DNA from 3 places in the Salinivibrio sp. AR640 genome. Region 2 is predicted to be linked to each of the others. Evidence: predicted binding sites of a transcription regulator. Region 2 holds the regulator's gene; each other region holds the start of a gene.
The links. The regulator CRP, encoded in region 2, controls carbon source genes, mostly activating them, when cyclic AMP is high. The targets are predictions, from matches to a motif close to TGTGANNNNNNTCACA.

Region 1: a site for CRP is predicted at 1,755-1,770, ahead of BZG75_RS07615 (NupC/NupG family nucleoside CNT transporter). Genes of this name have one in related genera too.
Region 3: a site for CRP is predicted at 2,139-2,154, ahead of BZG75_RS10460 (glycogen/starch/alpha-glucan phosphorylase). Genes of this name have one in related genera too.

The regions. Positions count from the first base shown of each region.
Region 1 is NZ_MUFD01000011.1:64,210-68,501, forward strand. It holds gene BZG75_RS07610 (NRAMP family divalent metal transporter) at 127-1,404, opposite strand; gene BZG75_RS07615 (NupC/NupG family nucleoside CNT transporter) at 1,986-3,194, shown strand; tRNA gene BZG75_RS07620 (tRNA-Ser) at 3,375-3,465, shown strand; gene BZG75_RS07625 (hypothetical protein) at 3,937-4,292, shown strand, end outside.
Region 2 is NZ_MUFD01000026.1:29,196-33,487, reverse strand. It holds gene BZG75_RS12510 (YheU family protein) at 117-335, shown strand; gene BZG75_RS12505 (phosphoribulokinase) at 392-1,261, shown strand; gene crp (cAMP-activated global transcriptional regulator CRP) at 1,511-2,143, shown strand; gene BZG75_RS12495 (DUF1338 domain-containing protein) at 2,262-3,053, opposite strand; gene astD (succinylglutamate-semialdehyde dehydrogenase) at 3,064-4,292, opposite strand, start outside.
Region 3 is NZ_MUFD01000019.1:17,713-22,004, reverse strand. It holds gene malT (HTH-type transcriptional regulator MalT) at 1-1,759, opposite strand, end outside; gene BZG75_RS10460 (glycogen/starch/alpha-glucan phosphorylase) at 2,268-4,292, shown strand, end outside.

The sequences.
Region 1 (4,292 bases), on a different contig from region 2:
CGTCCTTAATCTAAACCACGACTGGCTTTTATAGGGTTAATAATACCTTATCCGCGCCTAACACCGATGGTGAAGTTGTAAAGGGATGTTAACCCAGCCCTTGAAGCGCGAACAAGGTAAAGTTTGTTACATCAACCACTTCCACCAGACGAACACGGCCAAGAAACCAAATAAATAGACCAGCCCGGTGATTGCCAATGCGCGCATCGCCTTGCTCATGGTCACTTCGGGTGGTAAACGGTGCTTGGTCACCAAAATATAGTTCAATAGCGCGAAAAAGGGCGTGGTGACAAATGCCGCGACCATGGCAAAATCAAGCATGGTCAGCAGCGCCCCAGTCCAAAATGCTACGATAGTCAGTGCCAACACAGCGATCAGTACCATCCAGCCTTGTGTAACTGCGGGTTTTGCTTCTGCTTCTGTTTGCTCGCGTAATAACCGTTGCGATTCGGACACCACCCGCGCATAGCCATCGATTACCGTGATGGTGCTGCCGAAGATACAGAAAAAGGCGACCACCGCAATCAAATAACGTGACCACTCGCCAATGGTGGCGGCATACAAACTCACCAATTGATGAGAAAAGCCAATACCGGATTGTTTCAGTTCAACCCCGCTGCCGTGCAGAAGCAGGGCACCCAGTGATAAGAACACAATCGCCAATAGCGCGGTGCCAATGTAGCCGACGTTAAAATCAAACAGCGCCGCTTGGGCATTGATTGGCTCAGATTGCGCTTTGCGCTTGAGCCACACCGACGTAATACTAGAAATTTCAATCGGGGCGGGCATCCAACCCATGGTGACCACGATAAAGCCAATCGCTGCTACCGACCAAATCGACGGCGCATTAAAACTAGGCTCGACCGCGACTGGGTTACCGACCGCAACTGTAACCGCGACCAAAGTGGCGCAAGTTAGCGTTGCCATGATTACTTTAGCAAGCAGATCCAATGCCTTGTAGTGGCCAGCAATTAATATCACCAGGCAAGTGATCACAATAATGGTCGACAACACCGTTAGTGACAGATCAAACGGCACAAAATAGCTTAATAAGCTGGCGCTAAATAAGGTCAAGGCAGCGGTGTTAATAACACCAGACACGGCACTCAGTGCAACAAACAGCCACAAGTAAGGGCGGCCTAAGCGCGCATAGCCTTCTACCAGCGTTTCGCCAGTGCCTGCGGTATATTGTACGCCTGCTCGAAAAAAGGGGTATTTAAATAAGTTAACGAGCAGGATCAATGCTGCGAGCTGCCAGCCATAAATAGCACCGGCTTTGGTAGATGCAACAAGGTGAGATCCGCCTACTGCCGCCGCGGCCATCATTATCCCTGGCCCTAAAGCGCGTAGGCGTTGCATCACCGACAAGCTGGGCGCTGTCTGGTGCGAAGAGACGGTTTGCATGGTTGTTTCCTTTATAATAATTGCGTTGTTGTGTTTGCTTAATTTTATGATTTAACGCTATTGCTTTTATATTTTACGCGTAAGGCCGATTTTTATCGTTTTGCCTTCAGTGTTTTTGTCAATAGCTACCCATGAATAGCATATGAGTTAAACGTGTCAACCAGTCTTGCCATATTTATTCAGCATAGGCGTCACGCTGGGTGCGAATGACCAACACCGCTAACCTGACATAAATATAAAGCGATAAACATCCGACCATTGTCTGAGAGAGAAGACAGCGCCGGAAAAGATCTTAGCAGGGTGCAATCAGGGCTGAATAAGTGTGATCTAAGATCAAATTCTGCTGGAAATGAGACTCCAATCACAATAGAATGCTCGCCCAACATGCGCTCTTTGCTCAGTGATAGGCAAAGAGTGGCTGTGTCGCGATTCGCGGCTGAAGAAAAAGCGTCCAAGGTAGGGCCCACCTTCACCGAACCCGCGGTACGATGTAACGCATGATGGAACCTCTTGCCTCCCCGGCAGCGTGTCGTACTCATCCGTACCGCAAGTGCAATACAACACGGCAAGGTAATCTATTTATGCAACTCCTCTATAGTGCGGCAGGTCTCGTCGCTCTGGTTCTGTGCGCGTGCGCATTTTCCACTAACCGTAAAGCTATCAATTGGCGTACCGTGCTCGGCGCGTTTGGTTTGCAAGCCGGTTTCGCGGCGTTAGTGCTCTATATCCCCTTTGGGCAAGCCATGCTGGGCTCAATGAGCAATGGCGCGGCTAAGTTGTTATCGTTCGCCAACGAAGGCATCGAATTTGTATTTGGTCCGCTGGCCAATGACGGATTTATCTTCGCTGTTAAAGTTCTGCCGTTAATCATTTTTATCAGTGCGCTGATTTCTCTCCTTTATCATCTCGGCATTATGCAGTGGGTTATTAAATTGCTCGGCGGGGGCATACAGCGATTACTCGGCACCAGTCGAGCTGAATCGCTGGTAGCCACCAGTAACATCTTTCTTTCTCAGGGCGAATCTCCTTTGGTGGTTCGCCCTTTTCTTAGCAAAATGACTCGCTCAGAGCTATTTGCGGTGATGGTCGGCGGTATGGCCTCGGTGGCCGGTAGTGTGCTTGGCGGTTATGCCGCGATGGGTGTAGATTTAAAATACCTGATTGCGGCGAGCTTTATGGCGGCACCGGGTGGGCTATTGATGGCCAAAATCATCGTCCCAGAGACCGAAACACCGGCCGAGCAAAGCCAGGTTGAGATCAGCGATAGCGACCAAGCAAACGCGATTGATGCATTGGCTAGCGGTGCGATGAACGGCATGAAAGTCGCGGTTGCGGTCGGCACCATGCTGGTGGCCTTTATCAGTGTGATTGCGATGCTAAACGCCGGGCTGAGTAGTTTAGGGGAGCTGGTCGACATTGACGGCTTAAGCCTAGAAATGTTGTTTGGTTACCTATTCTCACCCCTGGCGCTGCTTACCGGTGTACCCGTGCATGAAGTGTTTGATGTCGGCAACCTCTTGGGACAGAAGATTGCGCTTAATGAGTTTGTCGCCTTCTTATCCTTTGCCGATATTAAAGCCAACCTGTCGGTGCAAAGCCAAGTGATTGTGACTTTTGCCTTGTGTGGCTTTGCCAATATCGGCTCGATTGCCATTCAACTTGGCTCGATTGGTGCCATGGTGCCAGAGCGCCGCAAAGATGTGGCAAGCTTAGGCGTGCGCGCGGTGATTGCTGCCACCTTTGCCAACCTAATGAGTGCGGCATTGGCGGGTATTTTTATCGCGCTATAAACATTGCGCAGTAAAGAGACTTAGTTAAAGTGTCTCAGTAAAAGCAGGGCGATTGGCGGCAAGCTAATCGCCTTTTGCTAACATATTCGCCAAGCTGATCACGGCTTGAGCGAACAGGCAAAAAGCGGTAAATAAAGGGTTTACAAGCCAAAGCGAACCCAATAATATACGCCGCGTTCCGGAGAGATGGCTGAGTGGTTGAAAGCACCGGTCTTGAAAACCGGCAAGGGTTAATAGCCCTTCTAGGGTTCAAATCCCTATCTCTCCGCCACATATAGAAAAGCCGCTGCTCAGTCAGCGGCTTTTTTGCGTTTATCCCCCCACAAACTCCCAAACCCTGACCGCGCCAACATTTTAGACGCCTTTGCCTAAACACACTGCCCAGCATCTGATAACCTAGCCCGCAAAAAATCGCCCTGTAAGGCCTTTTGGACGCCGCCAACCAGAGGGCGGTAGCGTGGGTGTTAAAGTAAATCCATTGGCGCTGAGGTGATTGTCACCTCGTTCCCACGCTCCTGCGTGGTAACGCGTTATGAGTTAGTTGGTACTGTTTCGGGATAATGTAAACGCTTCAACCATGATAGGCGGCATGCACACTTTCTCGGAAAAGAGACAGATCCTAGAGGCTCCAAATGTTTTTAATAACAGTGGGTTAGATAAGAAAAGCCGCGTATAACGATTTTGGGAAATCGCGCATGCGCATTAATACAATGTTATACGTTCATTGAGCATTGGAGAAAATATGAAGTCTGAAGAATTTGATAAATGTAGGCAATTCTTAGAAACAGCTATTTCCGAAAATCCTGAGAGCAATGGGTTTTTAGAGGCTTATGTTAAACTCATGGAACTGAAAAGCTCTTATGATAAAGAAACGGATAAAGCTTTAATTGAAAAAGAGATCAGGCAGGCAGAGTTTAATACTCAATACAATAGCACTGTTCACACTAACAATACTGAATACGGTAAATCTGTTTATCAAAACAATACTGATTTCAATATAGCAGCTAACAATAATCAAGCAGCAAGTTATCAACATAACCAAACCCAACAATGGGGTGCTGTAAATAATGCCATGAATAATGGATTTTTCCCTCCTCA
Region 2 (4,292 bases):
ACGCACATTGATCTACTGCATTGTGTTGAATGATTGGGTAAAATGCGAGCTGATTCACAATATCAGCATCAAGCACCCTAACGTCTCAGCCATAAATCAACAAAAGGTGATGTAGTATGATGGTTCCTTGGCAATCGGTCCCTGAGGAAACACTGACTCGTTTAATCGAGCACTTTGTGTTACGGGAAGGAACCGATTATGGTGAGCAGGAAGTCAGCTTTGCACAAAAAGTGGCGGATGTTCGCCAACAACTGCAATCCGGCGACGCCGTGATTGTGTATTCTGAGTTGCACGAGACAGTGGATATTCGTCGTAAGGAAGCACTCAGATCTTAGCATCGCTGTACGCAATAAACAGCGATACACATTCAGACTGAATGACAGGGCGCGTCATGTCGGCTAAACATCCAATCATCGCGGTCACCGGCTCTTCAGGAGCAGGGACCACCACCACGTCCGAAGCATTCCGTAAGATGTTCCAGATGATGAACATCAAAGCGGCGTGGCTAGAAGGGGACAGTTTCCATCGCTTTACGCGACCGGAAATGGACGTCGAGATCCGTAAAGCACGTGAGCAAGGACGGCACATTAGTTACTTTGGCCCCACCGCCAATGATTTTCCGCGATTAGAGCAGTTTTTCCGTGAGTACGGTGAACTCGGCACAGGCAAATATCGCCGCTACTTGCATACCTTTGATGAAGCGGTGCCCTACAATCAAATGCCAGGGACCTTCACACCATGGCAGGATTTACCCGACAATACCAACGTACTATTTTACGAAGGCTTGCACGGCGGTGTGGTTGATGGTGAGGTCAATGTCTCCCAACATGTCGACCTATTGATTGGTATGGTCCCGATCGTCAACCTTGAGTGGATTCAGAAATTTGTCCGCGATACCCGCGATAGGGGCCACTCACGCGAAGCGGTCACCGACTCAATTGTGCGGTCGATGGACGATTATTTGCATTATATTACGCCGCAATTCTCACGCACTCACATTAACTTTCAACGGGTGCCGACGGTCGATACCTCCAACCCACTGAACGCCAAAGGCATTCCTTCGTTGGATGAGAGCTTTGTGGTGATCCGCTTTCGAGGGATGAAAAACGTCGACTTTCCTTATCTGCTGCAAATGATCACGGGGTCTTTTATGTCACGGCATAATACACTCGTCGTGCCAGGCGGTAAGATGGGCTTTGCGATGGAACTTATCATCCGTCCATTGATTCAGCAGCTAATCGAAAAAGGCAAGATTGGCTAGGGCGTAGCGCATCTATCGTGTATTACTTCTCAAGCCGTGATCTTAGCCACGTTTTTGCCAGGTTTTTAGGCGGTTGGCCTAGATCAAAATCAAGAAATTGCTAACAAAAAAAGATACACTCTTGTTAACATACAGTGAGCTTGTAGCCCGCGCCCAGACTTCGTATTCTGTGCATAGATCTGGTGGGTTACCCCTCAGACAAAGATAGGACGTTGTTGCCGGGCAACACATGCAGAGGAAATAAGTTATATGGTTCCAGGAAAACCTCAAACAGACCCTACACTCGAGTGGTTCCTTTCACATTGTCACATCCACAAGTATCCGTCTAAAAGCACGCTGATTCATGCAGGCGAAAAAGCGGAGACCTTGTATTACATCGTGAAAGGGTCTGTCGCCGTTCTAATCAAAGATGAAGAAGGCAAGGAAATGATCCTGTCTTATCTTAACCAAGGTGATTTTATCGGTGAGCTAGGCCTTTTCGAAGATGATCAGGAGCGTACCGCTTGGGTTCGGGCTAAGTCTCCTTGTGAAGTGGCAGAAATCTCATTCAAAAAGTTCCGCCAACTGATCCAGGTTAACCCTGATATATTAATGCGTTTGTCCTCACAAATGGCGCGCCGTTTGCAAGTGACCAGCCAAAAAGTGGGGGATCTTGCCTTCCTGGACGTCACGGGCCGTATTGCGCAAACCTTGTTGAATTTAGCGAAGCAACCCGATGCCATGACGCACCCTGATGGCATGCAAATTAAGATCACACGTCAAGAAATTGGCCAAATCGTTGGGTGTTCGCGTGAAACCGTGGGGCGTATTCTTAAAATGCTGGAAGAGCAAAATCTTATTTCAGCCCATGGTAAAACCATCGTGGTATACGGTACCCGCTAATCACAGCGCTCTCTGTATTCCCAACCGACGCCCTGGCGTCGGTTTTTCTTTTTAAAACAAAAAAAAGGAAGAGCGAACTCTTCCTTAACTGTGTATGCCTCGTTATATCAGCTATTTATTAGTGCGTGCTCTCAAAAATTTTATCCGCTGAAGCGGCAACAAATCCCTGGTACAACTCACCGTTGGGCAACACATAACGCTTAGCAAACTCATAAAACCCACCTGGAATGGTTTGCGTGCCATCAGAGAAAACAACAGCGACACGGTCAGCCATGGTGGAGGATTGCTCCAGATAAACGGATGCGTCCCCTTTTACTTCACCACCCGCTTCGTTAATTGCAAAGCCATTGTCTCGCAGCTTTTGATTAACCGATTGGCAATGATCATGAGCCTTTAACTGATTGACACTCACCGTGAAATGATTCGCACCATAACCGTGCGCGGCTACCCAGGACGCGTATTCACTCTCCTCAGCAAGCGCTTGATAGGTGGCGCTATCGATGTCCCAAAGCCGCCCCTGATGAAGAAAATCGCTCCCTGTTAGTGACGACGCATCGACTTGTGCCACCAGCTTGTGAACAATGGCTTGCAGCGCAGGCGAGCATTGCTCGACCATCAATTCACTGATAAACACTTTCGGCATCAAAGGATCGGGGTGCTCGAAATGGCAGGCATTGAGCTTTTTCGCTTCAAAGGTATAGTCCCCTTTTTGCTGATAGCCTAGCGCCAGGAAGGGGCGCGCCAAGACCTCAAGCCCAACCTTGGGCAAACCAAATGTCCGCAAGGCAATATGATCATTGATTAAAGGCTGCCCTTCTTCGAGCAAGGCATGTACCTGATGTGCCGATGGGCAAAGACGGTTAATATAGTCTTGCCATAATTTATCGAATAACGCTTGGCCACTGTCCATGTTGGTCTCCTTAATCTTGTTGAGTCGGAATACCGGGGGCGAACGTCTCAGGCAGTACCACCTGCTCCCCTTCCATTGATGCCATGGGATAAGCGCAATAATCGGCGGCATAGTAAGCGCTTGGACGTAAATTACCCGACGCACCTGGCCCGCCAAATGGCGCATCACCGCTTGCCCCTGTCAACTGACGATTACGATTCACAATCCCTGCGCGAATATGATCGAGGAAGTATTGCCATTCGCCCTCGTCTTCACTGATAAGGCCTGCCGACAAACCATAGCGGGTATCATTCGCCTTCGTGATCGCATCAGCCATATCCTGATAGCGCTGCACTTGTAGTAGCGGACCGAAATACTCTTCGTCGGGTAACGCTTGAATGCCACTCACATCTAAAATCCCTGGAGAAATCACCGCATCGTGTAAATGCTCGCACTCTATGACGGGGGTTGCTCCCAGATCGATCAATTTTTGTTGTGTGGCCAAAATCCCCTCGGCGGCAGCCATTGAAATTTGGGCGCCCATGAAAGGTGCGGGATCATCAAACTGTCCGCCCACTCGCACGGTTTTGGTCCATTGTGCTAGGCGAGTCAAGATCTTGTCACCCACTTCTCCCTCAGGCAGTAGCAGGCGGCGTGCACACGTACACCGCTGACCGGCACTGAGGTAGGCCGATTGAATAATGGTGTATACGGTGGCGTCTAAATCACCGAACTGATCACTCACCACCAAGGGGTTATTGCCCCCCATTTCCAGCGCCAGCATTTTATCGGGCTGGCCAGCAAACTGACGATGAAGAATATGCCCCGTATTGGCGCTACCGGTAAACAATAAACCGTCAATACCGCGCGCTTGGGCCAGCGCCTCACCGGTATTGCGCCCACCTTGTACCAGGCTGATCAGTCCTTGCGGTAATCCCGCTTCGAGCCAATAGCCCAAAGTCTTCTCTGCGACTTTTGGCGTCAGCTCAGAGGGTTTAAATACTACGCTGTTGCCCGCCAATAAAGCTGGAACAATGTGGCCATTAGGTAGATGCCCAGGGAAATTGTAAGGCCCGAATACCGCCATAACGCCAAGTGGACGATGGCGTAATACCGCTTGGGTGCCATTGACGTCTTTTTCACGTGAGCCTGTTCTTTCGTGGTACGCGCGCAAGGAGATCGCCACTTTGCCTACCATGGCCCCGACTTCGGTTTTGGTTTCCCACAAGGGTTTGCCCGTTTCTTCGGCAATGACCCGAG
Region 3 (4,292 bases), on a different contig from region 2:
TCCAACACCAAAGAATTTGTGCGCGAAGGCGTAAAGCAAATTCATGTAAAGGAACTTGGTGTAATTGCTGATCTTCAATGAGTTGATCGGCACTGTCGAGCAGTTCAAATGCCGCTTGCACATAGCCTTGTGCCAGGAGAATTTCACTTTGTTGTAAAATTGCCCAAAGTGCCTGGTGATACACTTGGTGCTGGCGAGCGAGTTTTTCGGTTTGTTGCATCATCGATAAGGCACGATCGAGCTCGCCGAGCACATGGTTCACCTCGCCAACGACAGATGTCGCGACAATACGGCCACGGTAATTCGCGCTATCTAGTTGCTCAAGTGCTTTTTCAGCCAGGCGCATGGCCCGCTCTGGGTCGTTAGCATTAATTGCCACCTGTGCAAGTAGCGCATTGGCATTGCCTTGATAATCAATGTCGAGCGGTATTTCGCGAGCTTGATAGGCTTTTTCTGCACTTGCTAATAGCTCACCCACTTCATGATAGCGATGCTGGCTTTGTGCAAGCCAAGCTCGAAGTAGGCTTAAACTCGGATACTGGTACAAGTACTCGTTATTTAGCTTGCTGATAGCCGCTTCGAGGGTCGACAGCTCCCCACGGTTAAACATCCGCCAACCATATTGATTCAGAATATCTGCCAACAGGGCATCATCCTCGCCATAACGTGCGTGGCGCAGTGCTTGATGTGGCGATTCAAGCTTGAGCCAAGCTAAGGCCGCTTGCCGATGCAGTGTTTGTTGCTGCTGTGGGATCCGAGCCTGGCGCTCATGGGCGAGAAATTCAGCAAATAAATGGTGAAAACGGAACCAGTTGTTGTCGCCTTCGAGTGGATAAATAAATAAACCGTAGCGGTTCAGAGACTCCAGCATCCCCAACGCGTCGCCGCGCTCCGTTAAGGCATAGACTAATTCATCGTTGAACATTTCCAATACCGACACTTTCATCAGGAACTGACGGGTTTCAGTATCAAGTAAATCAAACACTTCTTCCGCTAAATAGTCCCAAAGGTGGGCATGGTTAAAGCTGGCACACGAGGCCGCGCTTTGCATGAGCGTACGCTTTTGGTGCTGTGCTTGAATCGCAATCAGTTGCAATGCTGACGGCCAACCTTCAACGTAGGTACACAAGGCATTGGCGGTTGACTCATCGACCCCATCGGCCACGCGTTGATTAAAAAAGCGGGTGGTCTCTTCGTTATCAAAGGCGAGTAATTCGTTCCCGATTTCGATCATTAAGTCACGAACACGCAAGTTCGCGGTGCCCAATGGCGGGTTGGCTCGTGAAGTGACGACCAAAGTGAGGTTATCCGGCATGTGCTTGATGAAAAAACGCATGGCTTCATGGATTTCTTCGTTATCAATAAGCTGATAATCATCCAATACCAGATAGCTGGTGGCATGAAAATTCGCTAACTCGGCAAACACATCGGATAAAAGTGCACGAAGCGATGAGAATTGGCGCTTCTCAGCAAGCTTAATGGTGTTTGCGCAGCCTTCTTGCGTGGCTTGATGCAGGGCTTGTAACAAGTAGTTAATAAAGCGGAAGCTATCATTGTCACTGTCATCAATACTAAACCAGCCAACATGGGACTGATCAGCCAGCCATTGTGCGGCCATGGTTGTTTTGCCATAGCCGGCGGGGGAGCGGAACATCACTAATTTATAGTGAGGCGCTTGTTGTAGCATATCGAGCACCCGAGGGCGCAATATGGCGTTATAAAGCCGACCTGGTCGAGTAAGTTTTGATGGGATCCACATAACACACTGTCCTTAACCTCAAATACGGTGCCGGCCCCTCAGCGCGACACTGCTTTATCCTCCTTGGAGTCTATGCGACTCCTAGATAGCAAACTATGATCTCTCTCCACTCTTGTGTTGATTGCTCTAGAATGGTGCATCTACGCCCTATATTTGTGATTTATATCACAATAGTTTTTTGTTTTCGCTATCCTTTAAAATAGCTTTGTACATTTATGTGTCCTGGAAAATATAGAATTTGCGCTGGCGCACAAAAATAACAAAAGTGATTTCTTACTTTTCATGCTGCTTTTCGAATGCTTTTTGTCCCATAACGTGATGTTGATCACTGGCTTGTATGTGGATGCTAGGATTGATGAGAGGCGGCTCACTGTTGGTGTGTGACACAGCTCTCTACGCCCTGCTATCTCCTCCTTTCCGTCACTGTGAGTGGGAGGATGTTTGTTACTCTCGAGTTGGGCAGGATGAATAGCCATCAAGGTTTCATTCCATTATTGAGAGTTATGACATGACCCCAAAACAGCAACATGCCTTTGATAAAAGTGCGTTTAAAATCAGCATGGTCCAACACTTGACCCAGCTAGGTCACGCACCTGAAACCGCTCAACAACGCGATTGGTACCTTGCCTTAGGGCGTGCATTGGCTGAGCACACAACAGGCGACTTGGTGGCGACTGAAAACGATCAAGCGATCAAACAGGCAAAAAGCGTTAACTATTTATCTCTTGAATTTCTCATTGGCCGTTTGACGGGCAACAACCTGATTAGCATGGGTTTATACGATGTGATTGCTGAGGCCGTTGGTGAACTCGGCCTGGGTCTTACCGACTTATTAGAGCAAGAGCGTGACCCGTCACTCGGCAACGGTGGGCTTGGGCGTCTCGCTGCTTGTTTTATGGATTCACTTGCGGCACAGCAATATCCAGCAGTTGGCTATGGCTTACACTACGAGTATGGCCTTTTCCGCCAATCTTTCGATCAAGGGGCGCAGCAAGAAGCGCCTGATGCATGGCGTGAGCCAGAAGGCTACCCTTGGGAAGTCGTCCGTCCGGACCTGACTCAAACCATTGGTTTCTATGGCCATGTTGAGGTTGTTGAGGAAGCGGGGCATACCTATCGTCAATGGGTGCCAAGCTTGAAAATCCAGGCAATGCCTTGGGACTTACCCATTGTCGGTTACCAAAGTAACACCGTTTATCCATTGCGTTTGTGGGAAGGTCGAGCACTGACACCGTTCGCGCTTGATGCTTTTAATGCGGGCGAGTACACCCATGCGCAGCAAGCAGATATTGATGCGGGTAACCTGACTAAAGTCCTTTACCCCAACGATAACCATGATTCGGGCAAGACGCTGCGTTTAATGCAGCAGTACTTCCATAGCGCCGCCTCAGTGGGTGACATTCTTCGCCGTCACTTGGAAGCCGGCCATGCGCTGGCGGCGTTGCCGGAGTATGAAACCATTCAGCTTAACGATACTCACCCAACGATCGCCATTCCGGAACTGATGCGTGTGTTGCTAGATGATTATCGCTTAGGTTGGGATGAAGCGTGGGCCATTGCTAGCCGTACCTTCGCTTACACGAATCATACGTTATTACCTGAAGCGCTTGAAACGTGGAGTGAATCGCTCATGGCAGAGCTTCTTCCTCGCCATATGGAGATCATTTTCGAGATCAACTATCGTTTCTTACAAGACGTGGAGCAAAAGTGGCCTGGTGATGTGCGCAAACAGCAAGTGTTATCCGTGATCGATGATCAAGGTGAGCGCATGGTGCGCATGGCGAATCTGTGTGTGATTGGCTCTTATGCTGTCAACGGTGTCGCGGCCTTGCACTCACAGTTGGTTAAACGTGATTTATTCCCTGAGTTTGATGCGCTTTATCCAGGTCGCATTCAAAATGTGACAAACGGCATTACACCGCGTCGTTGGTTGAAATTCTGTAATCCTGATTTATCAAACTTGATCAGTGAAAAAATTGGCGAGCAGTGGCCAGCACAGCTTGAGCAACTCGAGCAGATTGCACAATATGCTGACGACGCTGATTTTCAGAAAACCTTTATGGCGGTCAAGAAGCGCAATAAACAGCGCCTTGCTGACTGGGTAAAATCCAACCTCGATATCACGCTTAACACCGATGCGATTTTCGATGTTCAGATCAAGCGTCTACACGAATATAAGCGTCAGCACTTGAATCTATTGCATGTGATTTCGCTCTATCAGCGCTTGCTCAACGAGCCAAACTTTGACATGGCGCCACGAGTGGTCTTTTTTGCTGCCAAAGCAGCCCCAGGTTATGAACTGGCAAAATCGATCATTTTCGCTATCAACAAGGTGGCCGAAACGATCAATAACGATCCACGCGTTGGCGATAAGCTTAAAGTGGTGTTTATTCCAGACTACCGCGTAAGCATGGCAGAAATTATCATTCCAGCCGCCGATGTGTCTGAGCAGATTTCTATGGCCGGTAAAGAAGCGTCGGGTACGGGTAATATGAAAATGGCCCTTAACGGTGCCTTGACCATTGGTACCATG